Regions from separate parts of the Rahnella sp. AN3-3W3 genome, predicted to be linked through region 2. Evidence: predicted binding sites of a transcription regulator. Region 2 holds the regulator's gene; each other region holds the start of a gene.
The links. Region 2 encodes PhoB, which activates phosphate uptake and scavenging genes when phosphate is short. Its sites were predicted from a motif close to CTGTCATAAAACTGNCNNAT; they were not measured.

Region 1 (5,704 bases), on a different contig from region 2:
ACATGTGTATTCCCACCATGTTCTTTTGATGGCGTTGATCCCGGTTGTCTGTTCGTTTATCGGTACAACACAGTTGGGCTGGAATTTCGGTGACGGTAAGACGCTGATGGTTTCCATGTTCACCGCGTCGTATATCGCCGTTATCTTCTATGTTCTGATGCTCGCCGCTGTCGCACTCATGGGGCGCATAATCTACTGGATGGCACGTCGTTATGACAGCCGCCCGACACTCAACAGCTGTATCGTGTTTGCCGGTTATGTTGCCACGCCGATGTTCCTGAGTGGTCTTGTTGCGCTTTATCCGATGGTCTGGTTATGCCTGTTCGTTGGCATCATCGGGCTGTGTTATAGCGGATATCTGTTGTATCTCGGCATTCCTAACTTCCTGAATATCGACCGTCGCGAAGGGTTCCTGTTTTCCAGTTCAACGCTGGCAATGGGCGTTCTGGTATTAGAGTTACTTCTGGCTCTGACGGTGATTATGTGGGGTTACGGAACACAGTTATTTTAACTTAATGGCTATCTTACTTGCCATTTTGCCCCCAGGCAGTGCTCGGACTCCTCACGTACTTTATGTACGCTGCGGAGCCTCCGCGCTGTCCGGGAACAAACTGCCTGCGCCGACTACGCCATTTGCCTTTTGAAGGACATTATTCCTGCCAGTTTTTCATCTTACTGGTTTTTCCGATCCCCGGATTGAAGCTGTTGGTCGGGTCGGCCTGCCGGTAGAACTCTTTCAGATGCGGTTTTGCCAGATACAGATGCCCGACGTTATGCTCTGCCGGATATTCCGCGCCTTTGGCGTCGAGCAATTCAAGCATCCGGTGTTTCAGTGCCTTGCTGTTCGCGCCTTTTTTGACGATGTAATCCTGATGGAAAACGTGGCACATGAAATGGCCGTAATACAGTTTTGCCACCAGCTGATTGTCGATATCTTCCGGCAATGTTTCGAACCAGTCGCGGTCATTACGGCGCAGTGCAATATCCAGCGCCAGAATATCCTCCACTTCTTTTTCATGTACCGCGTGATAACGCACCGCAGCACCTGCAGCGGCGAAACGGTGCAGGAAAGCTTTTTTGCCTTCGTCAGCCGAGCAGATAAAGAAATCACCCTGACCATCACTGAAGAAACGCGTCAGAAATGTACGTGCCTCATCAATTCCAGGGCCGGACATTTTTAGCAGTAAGTGATGTTCAAACCGGTCACGGTACTGCTTCATGCGAGGTGGAAGGTGATTCGGCAGGGCTTTGCTCAGGCATTGCATTACGCGGTCGCTGAAGTTTTTCGGCAGGAAAGGGACTTTACTGGCATGCGCATCGAATTTCCCTTTCGCGGTAAACATGTCCGGCATTTTGTCGGTGCCAAGCTTATCGATCATCATGAATGTGTCTTTGCCGTAGACTTCGGTGATATCGAAAATATCGCGATGCATGTATTCACCGGCCACCGGCAGGTTCGCAAAATCACGCAGGATCTGACGGCGTAATTCGGTCAGCACTGCCGTGTCATTGGTGCCGATATAAAATACCTGCTGTTGCGTTTCAGCCGGGAAAGTATCCAGACGTACGGCGAACACGGCCAGTTTTCCTGCACAACCTGAGGCTTCAAACAGCCGCCGCTCATCGGCGTTAAAACGTGAAGGCGTATCAGCGTCCACTTCACGCACCCGCGCAGCATAATCATGGTCAGATGCCAGACGCTGATCGTGCAGTATGTCACTTTCCAGATAATCAGCTTTTTCCAGACGCGTCAGTATTTCTTCCGGCGTTTCGCCAAGATTAATACCCAAATGGTTAATCAGGCGTAATTCACCCTGTGCGTCGATCTGCGCATAAAGCGCCATTTCGGTATAGGCCGACCGCGTTTCACCAGCGATCCACCTGAGTTGTTGCAAATCCCACCGACCACCGATGCACCGATGCACGACGAGCCAATTACCGAATGCGGTTCACGGTTATAAGGTTTGAGGATTTTTTCCAGCTTATAAAGGGTGCTGCCGGGGAAGCCAATCACCTGATGACCGCCGTCGAGCAACTGAATTTGATCAAGATTGAGGGTACTGAAAATGACGATATCGCGGTCATAATCATCACCGCTGGGCGTTGAGCCTTCGGTCAGCCCGGTATTAGCGGCCTGCATAATGACAATCTTATCGGCGGCGATACAGGCTTTAAGCAACTGCCATTGTTGCAGCAGCGTTTGCGGAAATACCACGGCCAGCGCTTTGCCGCCACCTGAACGAAATCCTTTGCGGTAGCGCTCAGTGTTGCTGTCTCCGGTCAGAACATGACGGCTGCCAGCAATCTCTTTGAGCGTGGCGATGAGTGACTGATTATCCATTTCATCTTCCTTTTTAAATGCGTTGCCATCTAATCATAGACTTAAATGATACTTATTAAGTTAAACCCCATTCGGGATATCTGTTAGGTAATTTCACTTAATCTGTTGCATTTTTGTCATGTGCTGTCCATTAAATCGTCATTGATGTGTCATATAACTCGCGCTTAATGAACGCCAGATTATGAAAGCAACCGAGAGACAGCATCATGGCGCAAGCTCAACTTAAGCTGGCACAGGCTGAATACCCTCAGGCCGGGCCACAGCATTTGAACAAAGTTCTGGACGTGAAAGGCCTGGTGAAATCTTATAAATCAGGTCAGCGCGTCCTGAATGACATCAATTTTGATCTGCACGCGGATGAGTTCGTGGCGGTGATTGGCCGGTCCGGCGCAGGTAAATCCACTCTGTTACACGTACTCAACGGTACCATTCCGCTTACCGATGGTAGCGTAGTGTGTCATTACGAAAATGGTGAACAACAGCAACTGGCCGGGCTGACCGGTAAAGCGTTGCGTCGCTGGCGCTCGGGTTGCGGGATGATTTTCCAGGATTTTTGTCTGGTTCCTCGCCTGGATGTGCTGACTAACGTGTTGCTGGGCCGTCTGAGCCATACCTCAACATTCAAATCTTTCTTTAACCAGTTCGACGACGAAGACCGTGCCCGCGCGATTTCTCTGCTCGAGTGGCTGCATATGTTGCCGCATGCGTTGCAGCGCGCTGAAAATCTCTCCGGTGGTCAGATGCAACGTGTGGCGATTTGCCGTGCCCTGATGCAGAACCCGAAAATTCTGCTGGCCGATGAGCCTGTTGCGTCGCTGGATCCGAAAAATACGCTGCGCATCATGAATGCGCTGAAAAAAGTCAGTGAAGAAAATATTGCCGTGATGGTCAACCTGCACTCGGTCGAGCTGGTGAAAGATTATTGCACCCGCGTTATCGGTATCGCCAAAGGGCAAATTATTTTCGACGGTCATCCCGATCAGTTAACTGACGGTATTTTGCAACAGTTATACGGTGAAGAACACGAAGCCATAAACAGTTAAACAACAACGTTATTTATTTTGCAGTACTTATTTCTACTTTCTCTCAATCTACACAAGGTCATCATTACATGAAGAAGTTATTACGTCTGGCAGTTTTCGTAGCAGGTTCTTTTACCGCGATGCACAGCATGGCAGAAGATGCGCCTAAAGAATTGAATTTGGGTATTCTGGGCGGCCAGAATGCGACTCAGCAAATCGGTGATAATCAGTGTGTAAAAGATTTCTTCGATAAAGAATTAAACGTGGATACCAAACTGCGTAATTCCTCTGATTACTCAGGTGTTATTCAGGGGTTATTAGGTAAGAAAGTAGACATGGTATTAAGCATGTCGCCATCGTCTTTCGCCTCAGTTTATATTAATAATCCGAAAGCCGTAGATCTGGTCGGTATTGTTATCGACGATACCGATAAATCCCGGGGTTATCACTCGGTGGTTGTGGTGAAAGCCGATAGTCCGTACCAGAAATTGTCTGACCTGAAAGGTAAATCATTCGGCTTCGCGGACCCGGATTCCACGTCCGGCTATCTGATCCCGAACCAGACTTTCAAGAAAGAATTTGGTGGCACGACAGACAACAAGTACAACAACTTCTTCTCCAGTGTCACCTTCTCCGGCGGCCATGAGCAGGATATTCTTGGCGTGCTTAACGGTCAGTTTGAAGGCGCAGTGACCTGGGCATCAATGATCGGCGACCGTGAAACCGGTTATACCTCCGGCGCATTCAACCGTATGATCCGCATGGACCATCCGGATCTGATGAAGAAAATTCGTATCATTTGGGAATCTCCGCTGATCCCTAACGGCCCGATCTTAGTGCGAAGCGATCTGCCACCGGCGTTCAAGGCTAAACTGGTTTCTGCCATCAAGAAACTGGATAAAGAAGACCACGCCTGCTTCGTGAAAGCCGTCGGCGGTAAACAACATATCGGCGAAACGTCTCTGGCTGAATATCAGCAGATTATTGATATGAAGCGTGAGCTGACTAAAGGCGGTCGCTAACCCGTAACTCCCTCCCCTGCGAAGGGGAGGGTGGGGGTGGGGTATTAATGGCAACTCAGGAAGCGAAAGCTTTTACCATTATTGTTTTTTTAATCTCCTGACCTCCCCCTTCGCAGGGGGATGAATAATGATTATCGCAAATCGGAAATATTATTTTGAACAAAGACTTCAATCGTTATTACCAGCAGATTCGGGGAAAACAAAAGCGTGAGGCGCTGATCTGGTCAGGGCTGATGCTGTTGTTATATCTGTGGTCAGGCAATGTTTCCGAACTTAATTTAAAAACGATTATTGTCTCCGCACCGAGCTTCTTTGATTATATTGGTCAGACGGTGCCGGTATTACACTGGTCATTGTTATTTGCTGACGGTCATACAGAAGGTTCACTGGCGTATTGGGGATATCGTCTTAATATTCAGTTGCCACTGATCTGGGAAACTATTCATCTGGCGTTATCCTCGACGATATTATCGACCGCGCTGGCGGTTATTCTGGCGTTTCTCGCCGCGGGTAATACGGATTCGCCAAAATGGGTGAAATTCAGTATCCGTACTTTTGTGGCTTTCCTGCGTACCATGCCGGAGCTGGCGTGGGCGGTGATGTGCGTCATGGCCTTTGGCGTCGGCGCTATTCCGGGCTTTATCGCGCTGACTTTACACACCGTCGGCAGTCTGACCAAACTCTTCTACGAATCCATTGAAACCGCATCGGACAAACCGGTGCGCGGTCTGCGAGCCTGCGGAGCGGGACGCTTGCAGCGTATGCGCTTTGCTATGTGGCCGCAGGTTAAACCTATCTTTCTGTCGTACAGTTTTATGCGCCTCGAAATCAACTTCCGTCAGTCTACAATCCTCGGTTTAGTCGGGGCGGGGGGCATCGGGCAGGAACTGATGACGTCAATCAAACTGGACCGTTATGACCAGGTCAGTATGACCTTACTGCTGATCATTCTGGTGGTGTCGGCGATGGATTTTCTATCCGGTAAATTGCGCAAACGCGTCGTGGAGGGCACTTTCTGATGTTAACTGATGCGCTTGAACCTCATGTTGTCAGCAGCCTGAAGCAGCAGCACGGTCATTTGTTTGCCGCACAGCGCCGCTATCTGCGTTACCTCGCGATACTGGCTGTCGTCATTGCGTTGTACTACGTCTATTTCTTCAGTTATTTCGGTATTCCGTGGAGCGAAGTGGTGCGCGGTACCCGTGAAGTCGGACGATATTTCCTGCGCATGTTTGTCTGGCATAACGTTTCCGAATGGCCTTTTAAGTATTATTTCACGCAGATTGCGATCACGCTGGCGATCGTTTTTGCGGGCACAA
Region 2 (5,704 bases):
CCGAACGTATACGCGCGCTGCGGGAAAAAGAAAAAATCAGCCAGGGCGTGCTGGCCAGACTCATCAATATGTCGGCTAACAGCATTCAAAAATGGGAGCGGGATGAAACCAAACCCACCGGTGCTGCTCTGATCTTACTGATGCTGATCGAAGAAAAAGGTTTACAAATCATCTGCTAAAAGAAGCCACAGCGTGGGCTGTGGCTTCTTTTTATCCCTTCACATCGCTTTGGCTGGCCTGTTCCTGAGGAACAATCAGTTTCGGTGCCAGTGTAAATATAAAGCGGGTACCGACGCCGACTTCACTCATCACTTCAAGTTTTGCGTTGTGATGACTCAGGGCGTGTTTGACGATGGCCAGCCCCAGACCGCTGCCGCCCGTCTGGCGCGAACGCGCTTTATCGACACGGTAGAAACGTTCAGTCAGGCGCGGCAGGTGTTGCGGCGCAATACCCGGCCCGTTATCACTGATCTGGAACTGCGCGCCATGCGGCGTTTGTTGCCAGCTGACTTCTATCCGCGTCCCCGCCGGGGTGTGGTTGACGGCGTTGTACACCAGATTCGACACCGCGCTGCGTAACTGATCTTCATTGCCAAAGACCTTCAGTTTCTCGTTTACACGGAACACCACTTCGTGACGGCCACTGCTTAAGGATTGCACTTCGCGCTCCAGCATGCCGAGCATTACCGGAATATCGACTTTCTCGTGCATATCGATATTTGCTGACGCTTCGATTTTCGACAATGTCAGCAGCTGCTTGACCAGCCCGTCCATGCGCCGCGTCTGCTCCTGCATGGTGTCCAGCGCTTTGGTACGAAACGGCTCTTCCAGTTTGGCGTCTTCCATCATTTCCAGATATCCCTGCAATACAGTCAGCGGGGTTCTCAGTTCATGACTGACGTTAGCGAAGAAGTTACGACGTGCACCTTCGAGCTGACGCATCTGCGTAACATCACGCGCCACCATCAGCAATTGCCCTTCGGAATAAGGCATAACGCGAAACTCGACGTAATGCTCGTTATTGAGTTGCAGATTCAGGGCACGGCTGAAATCACGGGTCTGGATCCAGGTACGAAACTCGGGATAACGCAGCAGGTTAAAGATGTGTTGTCCGTTATCTTCCGGCCAGCGGAAACCGAGCAAATCTTGCGCCAGCCCGTTACACCAGAAAATATTGCCCTCTTCCGTCGTCAGTACCACCGCATCGGGTAATGATTCGGCACCACTGCGGAAACGTTTAATGAGCTGACCTAATTCGCGACGGCGACGGCGGTTACGCATCTGCATCTGGTTTAGCCCGTAAAACAAAGGCTCCCAGCTCCAGCGGCCATTCGGCGGGGTTATGCTGCGGTCAAGCCACAGCCAGTGAGAGAGTTTGAGCTGGTTGTAATAATTCCAGCCCAGCGCCGCCAGCAGCGACGCAAAGAGGAGCCAGCCGAAATGGCCGACGAAGATACCGAGGATTAACGCGGGCAGGCAAAAGAGAAAGAATTCACCGGCCAATCGTTTCCATGACAAACGTTCTAGCACACAGATTCTCCGCTGTGGGGACTCAATAACGCGTTGAAAAACGGTATCCGGTTCCACGAACAGTCTGGATCATTCTGTCATGTCCACTGGTTTCCAGCGCTTTACGTAAACGACGAATATGCACGTCTACCGTGCGATCTTCCACATAAACGTTAGTGCCCCAGACGTTATTGAGCAACTGTTCGCGGCTGTAAACACGTTCGGAGTGGGTCATAAAGAAGTGCAATAATTTAAATTCGGTCGGCCCCATATCGAGCGCCTGCTCGTTGGCCATCACACGGTGAGACGACGGATCCAGGCTTAAACCCTGCATGTCGATCACTTCTTCCACCGCCATTGGCGAGATGCGTCGCATCACGGCTTTAATGCGGGCAACCAATTCTTTTGGAGAAAACGGTTTGGTGATGTAATCATCGGCACCGACTTCCAGGCCGCGTACCCTGTCTTCTTCTTCACCGCGGGCGGTCAGCATCATCACCGGAATTTCGCGGGTCAGCGCTTCACGTTTGAGATGTTTGATAAACTGAATACCGGAACCGCCGGGTAACATCCAGTCGAGCAGGATAAGTTCAGGGTAAGGTTCTACCAGCTGGCCAACGGCTGAATCAAAATCTTCAGCTTCTACTGCCTGATAGCCATTCTGTTCCAGTACAAAACACACCATTTCACGGATTGGAGCTTCGTCTTCAACCACCAGTATACGTCTTGCCATCGTAGGTCCTGCCAATAGGTTAGCGATCTTTTATTTGATTGCGGGCGCCATTATGCGTCAGTTTTGTGACAGATTTATGAATAGAAAGGATGGTTCATTACAGTCAAATATGACAGAGACATTTCTTCTATTCAGCTGCCATCTCGCTGAAATTGGTCTGATTTATCGGGGACAGCGTCCCCCGCCGACGTTTATACTTTGCCCCATTGTCGTCATCCAGATCCATACGGGAGTCTCATGCGCCTGATCCACACGTCAGACTGGCACCTCGGCCAGTACTTTTTCACCAAAAGCCGCGCCGCCGAACATCAGGCATTTTTGCGCTGGCTGACTGGTCAGGTGCAGCAACATCAGGTAGATGTCGTGATTGTGGCAGGCGATATATTTGATACCGGTTCCCCGCCCAGCTATGCCCGCGAGCTTTACAACCGCTTCGTCGTCGAGTTGCAACAAACCGGCTGTCAGCTGATTGTACTGGCGGGGAATCACGATTCTGTCGCCACGCTCAATGAATCGCGAGAACTGCTTTCCTGCCTGAATACGCGGGTGATTGCGACCGTCGGCGAAAACCTCTCTGAACAGATTTTAGTGCTCAACCAGCGTGACGGGACACCGGGCGCGGTACTTTGCGCTATTCCGTTTTTACGTCCGCGGGATTTGCTCGCCAGTCAGGCGGGACAATCCGGCAGCGACAAACAGCTGGCATTGCAGGAAGCCATCGCCGCGCATTATGACGCGTTGTGGCAGGCCGCGCAGACCAAACGCGACGAACTCGGCGTTTCGCTACCGATCATTGCTACCGGCCATCTGACCACGGTTGGCGTCAGCACCTCCGATTCCGTGCGCGACATCTATATAGGCACACTCGATGCCTTCCCCGCGCAGGCGTTTCCGCCGGTCGATTACGTGGCACTTGGTCATATCCACCGCGCACAGTGCGTCGCCAAAACCGAACATATCCGTTACAGCGGTTCGCCGATTGCGCTGAGTTTTGATGAACTGAGTAAAGCCAAAAGTGTGTACTTACTGGACTTTGAGGGCGCGACGCTCAACGCCATCGACACGCTGGAGATTCCCGTTTTCCAGCCCATGCAGATAATCAAAGGCTCGCTGGCAGAAATCGAAAAACAACTGGCGCAGTTCGAAGGCGGCGATCCGGCCAAACCGGTGTGGCTGGATATTGAAGTCGCCACGCAGGATTATCTCAGTGATATTCAGCGCCGCATTCAGGCGCTGACGGCAGATTTGCCAGTAGAAGTGGTGCTTTTACGCCGCAGTAAAGAACAGCGTATCAACCGCATTGAGCAACAGGAAAAAGAGACACTCAGCGAACTGAGCGTCAGTGACGTCTTTGAAAGACGGCTGGCACTGGAACCGGATCCTGACGAACCACGTCAGGCGCGGATGCGCACGCTGTTTGCGCAGGTTGTTGAACAGGTCACCAGCGGTCAGAATGCGGAGGACAGCGCACAATGAAAATTCTCAGTTTGCGTTTAAAAAACCTGAACTCGCTGGAAGGCGAATGGAAAATTGATTTCACCGCTGAGCCTTTTGCCAGCAACGGATTGTTCGCCATCACCGGCCCGACCGGCGCGGGGAAAACCACCCTGCTCGATGCCATCTGTCTGGCGCTGTATCATCAGACGCCACGTCTGAACATCACGCCAAGCCAGAACGAGCTGATGACGCGCCACACCGCCGAATCGCTGGCCGAAGTGGAGTTTGAAGTCAAAGGCGTCGGTTATCGCGCGTTCTGGAGTCAGCGCCGCGCCAAAAACTCGCCGGACGGCAATCTGCAGGCACCGAAAGTAGAGCTGGCATTGCTGGCCGACGGCAAAATTCTGGCCGATAAAGTGCGCGATAAACTCGATGCCATCGCCACACTGACCGGGCTGGATTTCGGTCGCTTCACCAAATCCATGATGCTGTCTCAGGGGCAATTTGCCGCATTCCTGAATGCCGATGCCAATGACCGCGCCGAACTGCTGGAGGAACTGACCGGCACCGAAATTTACGGGCTGCTGTCTGAGCGAGTATTTGAGCAACATAAAGAAGCGCGGATAACGCTTGATGGTCTGCACCAGCGCATGGCCGGGATCGAACTGCTCAGCGAAGAACAGCGCCAGACGCTTGAAGCACAACTTGCTGAACTGAACGCGCAGGAAATCACGCTCAGTCAGCAGGCGCAACAGCGCCAGCAGGATCTGAACTGGCTGCAACAGTGGCAGCAGGTGCAGCAAAAACAGCAGCAATCTCAGCAAGAACTGACCGCCGCCGAGCAGGAAAATCTGGCCGCCGCGCCGCAGTTACAGCAACTGGCGCGCAGCGAACCGGCAGAAAAACTGCGTCCGTTGCTCAACGATCGCCAGCGTTGTCAGGATGAATCGCAACGTCTTCAGCAGCAACTGGCGCACCTGACGCAGCAGCAGGAACAGCAAATCGCGCAAATGACGCCGCTGAATCTGGCGGTGGAGCAGGCACAAACGTCACGTCAGAAACAGGCGGAAGAACAGCGTCAGACCCAAACGCTGATCGAAGAAAAAATCCTGCCGCTGGATGGCGAAATCACCCGTTTGCGTAAATCACTGACTGAAACACAGCAGTCTGTCACTGATGTGCAGAAACTTGTCAGTGAGCATAACGCGACGCTGGTGCAAATGACCGCCGAACGACAGAAGCTGGACGAAGAAAGCCGCCAGCATACGACCCGCCAGACCGCGCTGACCGGCGCACTTAACACTGCGCAACAGCGTCTGACTGAGCAGGAAAAACAGCACCCGCTGGCAGCATTGCAGAAACGACAATCCGAACTCACGCAGCTGCGTCCGGTGCGGCAACAGCTGTTTTCACTCGCTCAAATTTTCCCGCAGCTTAATCAGCGCGTGCAGCAACAGCAAAAAGATTTCCTACAGTATCAGACGCAACTGGCTGAAGAAGAACAGCGTCTGGCCACCATCCGCCTGCAATGTCAGAAACAGCTGGAGCATCTCAACGACGTTAAAGCACTGCATAAACAGGAAATGCTGATCGTCAGCCTCGAAGCCGAACGTGCGAATCTGCAAAGCGGCAAAGCCTGCCCGCTGTGCGGTTCCACATCGCATCCGGCGATTGAACATTATCAGGAGGTCAAACCTTCTGAAACGGCGCAGCGCGTCGAGAAAATGCAACTGGAGTTCGATGCGGTAAAAGCCAGCGGTATCGAACTGGCAACAAAAATTAAAAGTCTGAAAGAACAGCAAACGCGGCTGCAAATCCAGCTGGAGCAAGACCAGCAGCAACTGAATGCGCATACCGCAAACTGGCAACAGCTCAGCGCACCGCTGAACCTGACGTTTACGCTACATGACACCGCCGACATCACTCAATGGCTGACCGCCCGTGATGAAGAAGAACAACAATCGCAGGCGCTGATTAGCCAGCACGAACAGCTGGCCCGGGCGCTGCAACAGGCGAAAGATGCCC
Region 3 (5,704 bases), on a different contig from region 2:
GACGGTATCCGTCGTATTGCCGAAGCAGCATGGCAGGTGAACGAAACAACCGAGAACATTGGTGCACGTCGTCTGCATACCGTTCTGGAGCGTTTGATGGAGGATATCTCCTATGACGCGAGTGAAAGTAACGGAATCTCTATAAACATTGATGCAGATTATGTTAGAAGCCACCTTGACCAGCTGGTAGCTGATGAAGATCTGAGCCGTTTTATCTTATAATTTGCTCATACGTTCCGAAAGTGATCTTCAGGGAGGCGTTTGCCTCCCTGATTTTTTTTTAGATTTCGGACTGATTCTTCACCTGAGCGAAATCACCTATGAGCACAATGACTCCCTGCACCCCGACAACGCCTGCCCGCGCGTGGCTGGAAAGCCTGCGTCCAAAAACGTTGCCCCTGGCTTTTGCCTCTATCGTCATGGGGTCTGCCATTGCCAGCCTGCAAGGCGTTTTCCATCCGCTTATCGCGCTTCTGGCACTTTTGACTGCCGGATGTCTGCAAATTCTGTCGAATCTGGCAAATGACTATGGCGACGCCGAAAAAGGCAGCGATACACCCGATCGCGTCGGGCCATTGCGCGGTATGCAAAAAGGCCTGATTACGGCCGCGCAAATGAAGCGCGCCATCATGCTGACTATTGCGCTGACCATCGTTTGCGGGATTGCACTGATTGCCGTTGCCTGCCACAAACCGAGCGACGTGGTAGGTTTTCTGATCCTCGGTCTGCTCTCGATTGGCGCCGCCATCACCTATACCGTCGGCACGCGCCCTTACGGTTACATGGGACTGGGTGATATTTCCGTGCTGATTTTCTTCGGCTGGATAAGCGTCGCGGGCACATTCTATTTGCAGGCGGGTTATTTCGACTGGATCGTGATGTTACCGGCGACGGCGACCGGTTTGCTCTCGACCGCGGTGCTCAATATCAATAATTTGCGCGATATCGAAACCGACAGTGCGAATGGCAAGAACACGCTGGCTGTACGTCTCGGCCCGGTCAATGCCCGCCGCTATCATGCAACCATTTTGACGGCCGCTGTCGTGTGTCTGGCGATATTCTCCGCCGTGCATCTGCATCACTGGACTGGCTGGTTGTTTATTCTGGCGATTCCGATGCTGGCAAAACACGTCATGCGTGTGATGCGCGCTAAAACATCCACCGAAGTACGTCCCCTTCTGGAACATATGGTAAAAGCGGCGTTACTGACTAACGTCTTGTTTGCAATAGGTCTGTTGCTGAACTGAGTAAAGTTGGCCTGATGTGCGTTTATCGGGCTGCTTTTCACATTTAACAATTGATGATTTTGCCAACATCTGCCGGAAAGGGATATACTGAACACTCATGCAGCAACCAGATGAAATCCTATGAAATACGATACTTCCGAACTTTGCGACATCTACCATGAAGAAGTGAATGTCGTCGAACCCCTGTTCTCCAACTTTGGCGGCCGTACTTCATTTGGCGGGCAAATCACGACAGTGAAATGCTTTGAAGATAATGGCTTGCTTTATGACCTGCTGGAAGAAAATGGCCGTGGCCGCGTGTTAGTGGTCGATGGCGGCGGCTCTGTTCGTCGCGCATTGCTGGATGCCGGACTGGCACGCCAGGCATTGCAAAACGAATGGGAAGGCATTGTGATTTACGGTGCTGTCCGTCAGGTAGACGATCTGGAAGAGCTCGACATCGGCATTCAGGCGATGGCAGCCATTCCTGCGGGCGCAGGCAGTGAAGGGATCGGCGAAAGCGACATTCGTGTCAATTTTGGCGGCGTCACCTTCTTCTCCGGCGATCATCTGTATGCCGACAATACCGGCATCGTGTTGTCAGAAGATCCGCTCGATATCGAGTAAACCGCTGTTTTCAGCCACAAAAAAGGACGCCGAGGCGTCCTTTTTCATTGAATGGCGGAAGTACTCAGACTTCTTCCATTTTTCCCAACAGTGCACGCAGACGATCCTGCCAGACGTGTTGTTCTTCTTTCAGCTGCGCGTTTTCACGCACCAGAGACTCGTGATTGCCGCTGGCCTGCTGAACTTCCTGAGACAAGGTGTTGTTCTGCTCTTTCAGTTCTTCGATTTCCATCTGCAACAGAGTGATGGTATCAATCGCTTGCTGAACTTTAGCTTCTAATTTCTCAAATACTTCAAATGACATTTTTCGGTCCCCTTATGTTCGCAAGGCGCACATCTTATGTTCTGCCGCATCGTCCGGACACGGCTCAAAAATTCCTGCACTCCGTCGATTTTCATAACGAATTCAATTCAAAATTTCGTATAAACGTCGGGTGTCTTAACGGGTGATTGTATGTAGCCAGCTTTGCCCTGTCTACCCAGAACCCCTTTATCCACGCAGTCTGTTGCAATTTAACAGTGCGGGGTATCAGGAAATGCTTAAAAAGCGGTACCTCTTACCAGAAATCGTCCTTAATACCGAATAACCTTAGCCGCCGTAGTGCCATGCAGCGGGGTGTTCGTTTGGCTCAAACGCCCGTATAAAATGTTAAACCCTGTGCTTTTTGCTCTACATCAAGTTAAGCCAATACGCGAAATCGCTCATTTTTATGACACGACACACAAAATTTGATTTCGCTATTTCTCGTTTATGCTCGTTAACGATAAATTCACATTACGTTCTCATTTAATGATGAACGTCAAAATCCGATTACGTTCACGTACGCACGACAGAAAAACTATAACTAACCATTAACATCATCCTTAACAGGATCAAACTATGAGCCAAACCATGAGTTCCACATTAAAAGGTCAGTGCATCGCTGAGTTTCTGGGTACCGGGCTTATCATTTTCTTCGGTGCGGGCTGTGTTGCTGCGCTGAAACTTGCCGGAGCATCCTTTGGCCAGTGGGAAATCAGTATCGTCTGGGGATTTGGTGTGGCAATGGCCATCTACCTGACTGCCGCAATTTCAGGCGCACACCTGAACCCGGCTGTAACCGTCGCCTTATGTTTGTTCGCGAACTTTGAAGGACGCAAAGTTCTGCCTTACATCATCGCACAGGTTGCAGGCGCCTTCTGTGCCGCCGCACTGGTCTACGGCCTTTATTACAATCTGTTCTTCGATTTCGAGCAAAGCCACAACATGGTGCGCGGCAGTGTCGAAAGTCTGGATCTGGCCGGTATCTTCTCGACCTATCCAAACCCGCACATCAGCGTATTACAGGCATTCTTCGTTGAAACCGTGATTACTGCAGTTCTGATGGCGCTGATCCTCGGCCTGACTGACGACGGTAACGGCCTGCCGCGTGGCCCGCTGGCACCGCTGCTGATCGGTATTCTGATTGCAGTTATCGGCGCATCAATGGGGCCACTGACCGGATTCGCCCTGAACCCTGCGCGTGACTTCGGTCCTAAGCTTTTCGCCTACTTCGCTGGCTGGGGCAAAGTCGCCTTCACCGGTGCACGCGATATCCCTTATTTCCTGGTGCCTATTTTCGGTCCGCTGGTGGGTGCTGCCCTGGGTGCCGCAGGTTATAAAGCGTTGATTAGTCGTCATTTACCACATCAGATTAATGTGCCGGTTGAAGATAAAGCACCGCAGCCAACCAAACAGCGTAAGGCCTGATCGGCTAAACTGTTCCACAGCTTACTTATTCGCAGGATGAACATTATGTCAGCAGATACGACTCACGAAAAAAAATACATTGTCGCACTCGACCAGGGTACGACCAGTTCACGCGCCGTGGTTCTGGATCACGATGCCAACATCGTCAGCGTTTCACAGCGCGAATTCACCCAGATATACCCTAAATCTGGCTGGGTTGAGCATGACCCGATGGAAATCTGGTCATCCCAAAGCTCGGTGCTGGTGGAAGTGCTGGCGAAAGCCGACATCAACTCTGATCAGATCGCCGGTATCGGTATCACCAACCAGCGTGAAACCACCATCGTGTGGGAAAAAGAAACCGGCAAGCCAATCTATAACGCGATTGTGTGGCAATGCCGCCGTACTGCTGACATCTGTGAAAAGCTGAAAAAAGATGGCATGGAAGAGTACATCCGTCATAACACCGGCCTGGTGGTTGACCCGTATTTCTCCGGCACCAAACTGAAATGGATCCTCGATCACGTTGAAGGCTCCCGCGAGCGTGCTAAACGTGGCGAACTGCTGTTCGGCACTGTAGACACCTGGTTAGTCTGGAAAATGACTCAGGGACGCGTTCACGTAACGGATTACACTAACGCCTCACGTACCATGCTGTTCAACATCCACGACCTGAAGTGGGATGACCGTATGCTGGAAGCGCTGGACATTCCGCGTGAAATGCTGCCGGAAGTGCGTCCTTCTTCTGAGATTTACGGCCAGACCAACATCGGTGGTAAAGGCGGTACGCGTATTCCAATCGCCGGTATCGCAGGTGACCAGCAGGCGGCGCTTTATGGCCAGCTTTGCGTACAACCGGGTATGGCTAAAAATACTTACGGCACCGGCTGCTTTCTGCTGATGAACACCGGTACTGAAGCGGTCGCTTCTAAAAACGGTCTGCTGACCACCATCGCCTGCGGTCCGCGCGGCGAAGTGAACTACGCACTGGAAGGCGCGGTGTTTGTTGGCGGGGCTTCGATTCAGTGGCTGCGCGACGAACTGAAACTGATCAGCGACGCAACAGACTCCGAATACTTCGCCTCTAAAGTGAAAGACACCAACGGCGTTTACGTGGTACCGGCTTTCACCGGACTCGGTGCGCCTTACTGGGACCCGTATGCCCGTGGCGCCATTTTCGGTCTGAGCCGTGGCGCCAACAGCAACCACATCATCCGTGCAACACTGGAATCTATCGCTTACCAGACCCGCGACGTGCTGGATGCGATGCAGGCTGACTCAGGCACACGTCTGCAGGCGTTGCGTGTGGACGGCGGCGCGGTTGCCAACAACTTCCTGATGCAATTCCAGTCAGACATTTTGGGCACCCGCGTTGAGCGTCCGGAAGTGCTGGAAGTCACCGCGCTGGGTTCTGCTTTCCTCGCAGGTCTTGCCGTCGGCTTCTGGAACGATCTGGAAGAAGTGCGCAGCAAAGCCACTATCGAACGTGAATTCCGCCCAAGCATTGAAACGACGGAACGTAATGTCCGCTATAAAGGCTGGCAAAAAGCGGTAGCACGCGTTCGCTCGTGGGAAGATCACGACGAGTAATCGCCGGATATTATCGCCAACACCTTTCTGAAACTCCCTGCACGGGGAGTTTTTTTATGCCGATTCCCCGTTGTGCTAAAATCGCTCCACAGATGAGCCCTGCCTCACCGACCTCTTTTTTCTTTCTACAGGCCTTCCAATGAAACGTGAATTAGCAATCGAGTTCTCCCGCGTGACCGAAGCTGCCGCGCTCGCCGGTTATAAATGGCTGGGCCGGGGTGATAAAAACCTCGCCGACAACGCTGCCGTTCAGTCCATGCGCATCATGCTCAACAAAGTCGATATCGACGGCACTATCGTCATTGGCGAAGGGGAAATCGATGAAGCGCCGATGCTGTATATCGGTGAAAAGGTCGGTACCGGGAATGGCGATGCGGTGGATATCGCGGTCGATCCAATTGAAGGTACACGCATGACTGCAATGGGACAATCCAACGCACTGGCCGTTCTGGCCGTCGGCGACAAAGGGTCTTTCCTTAATGCGCCGGACATGTACATGGAAAAAATCGCCGTCGGGCCGGGTGCAAAAGGCGCTATCGATCTGAAACTGACG

Region 1: phnC (phosphonate ABC transporter ATP-binding protein) is a predicted target of PhoB. The motif match lies at 2,488-2,507, and genes of this name have one in related genera.
Region 3: UC15_RS15920 (MIP/aquaporin family protein) is a predicted target of PhoB. The motif match lies at 2,551-2,570, and genes of this name have one in related genera.

Annotation. Positions count from the first base shown of each region.
Region 1 covers NZ_JYDG01000109.1:14,013-19,716, forward strand. Annotated here, with positions in the region: gene UC15_RS23415 (Yip1 family protein) at 1-511, shown strand, start outside; partial or broken gene dld (D-lactate dehydrogenase) at 651-2,341, opposite strand; gene phnC (phosphonate ABC transporter ATP-binding protein) at 2,548-3,384, shown strand; gene phnD (phosphonate ABC transporter substrate-binding protein) at 3,453-4,385, shown strand; gene phnE (phosphonate ABC transporter, permease protein PhnE) at 4,541-5,404, shown strand; gene phnE (phosphonate ABC transporter, permease protein PhnE) at 5,404-5,704, shown strand, end outside.
Region 2 covers NZ_JYDG01000013.1:6,308-12,011, reverse strand. Annotated here, with positions in the region: gene UC15_RS05345 (DNA-binding transcriptional regulator) at 1-179, shown strand, start outside; gene phoR (phosphate regulon sensor histidine kinase PhoR) at 211-1,530, opposite strand; gene phoB (phosphate response regulator transcription factor PhoB) at 1,553-2,242, opposite strand; gene sbcD (exonuclease subunit SbcD) at 2,480-3,718, shown strand; gene sbcC (exonuclease subunit SbcC) at 3,715-5,704, shown strand, end outside.
Region 3 covers NZ_JYDG01000054.1:83,028-88,731, reverse strand. Annotated here, with positions in the region: gene hslU (HslU--HslV peptidase ATPase subunit) at 1-222, shown strand, start outside; gene UC15_RS15935 (1,4-dihydroxy-2-naphthoate polyprenyltransferase) at 321-1,247, shown strand; gene rraA (ribonuclease E activity regulator RraA) at 1,368-1,853, shown strand; gene zapB (septal ring assembly protein ZapB) at 1,918-2,157, opposite strand; gene UC15_RS15920 (MIP/aquaporin family protein) at 2,734-3,582, shown strand; gene glpK (glycerol kinase GlpK) at 3,628-5,151, shown strand; gene glpX (class II fructose-bisphosphatase) at 5,291-5,704, shown strand, end outside.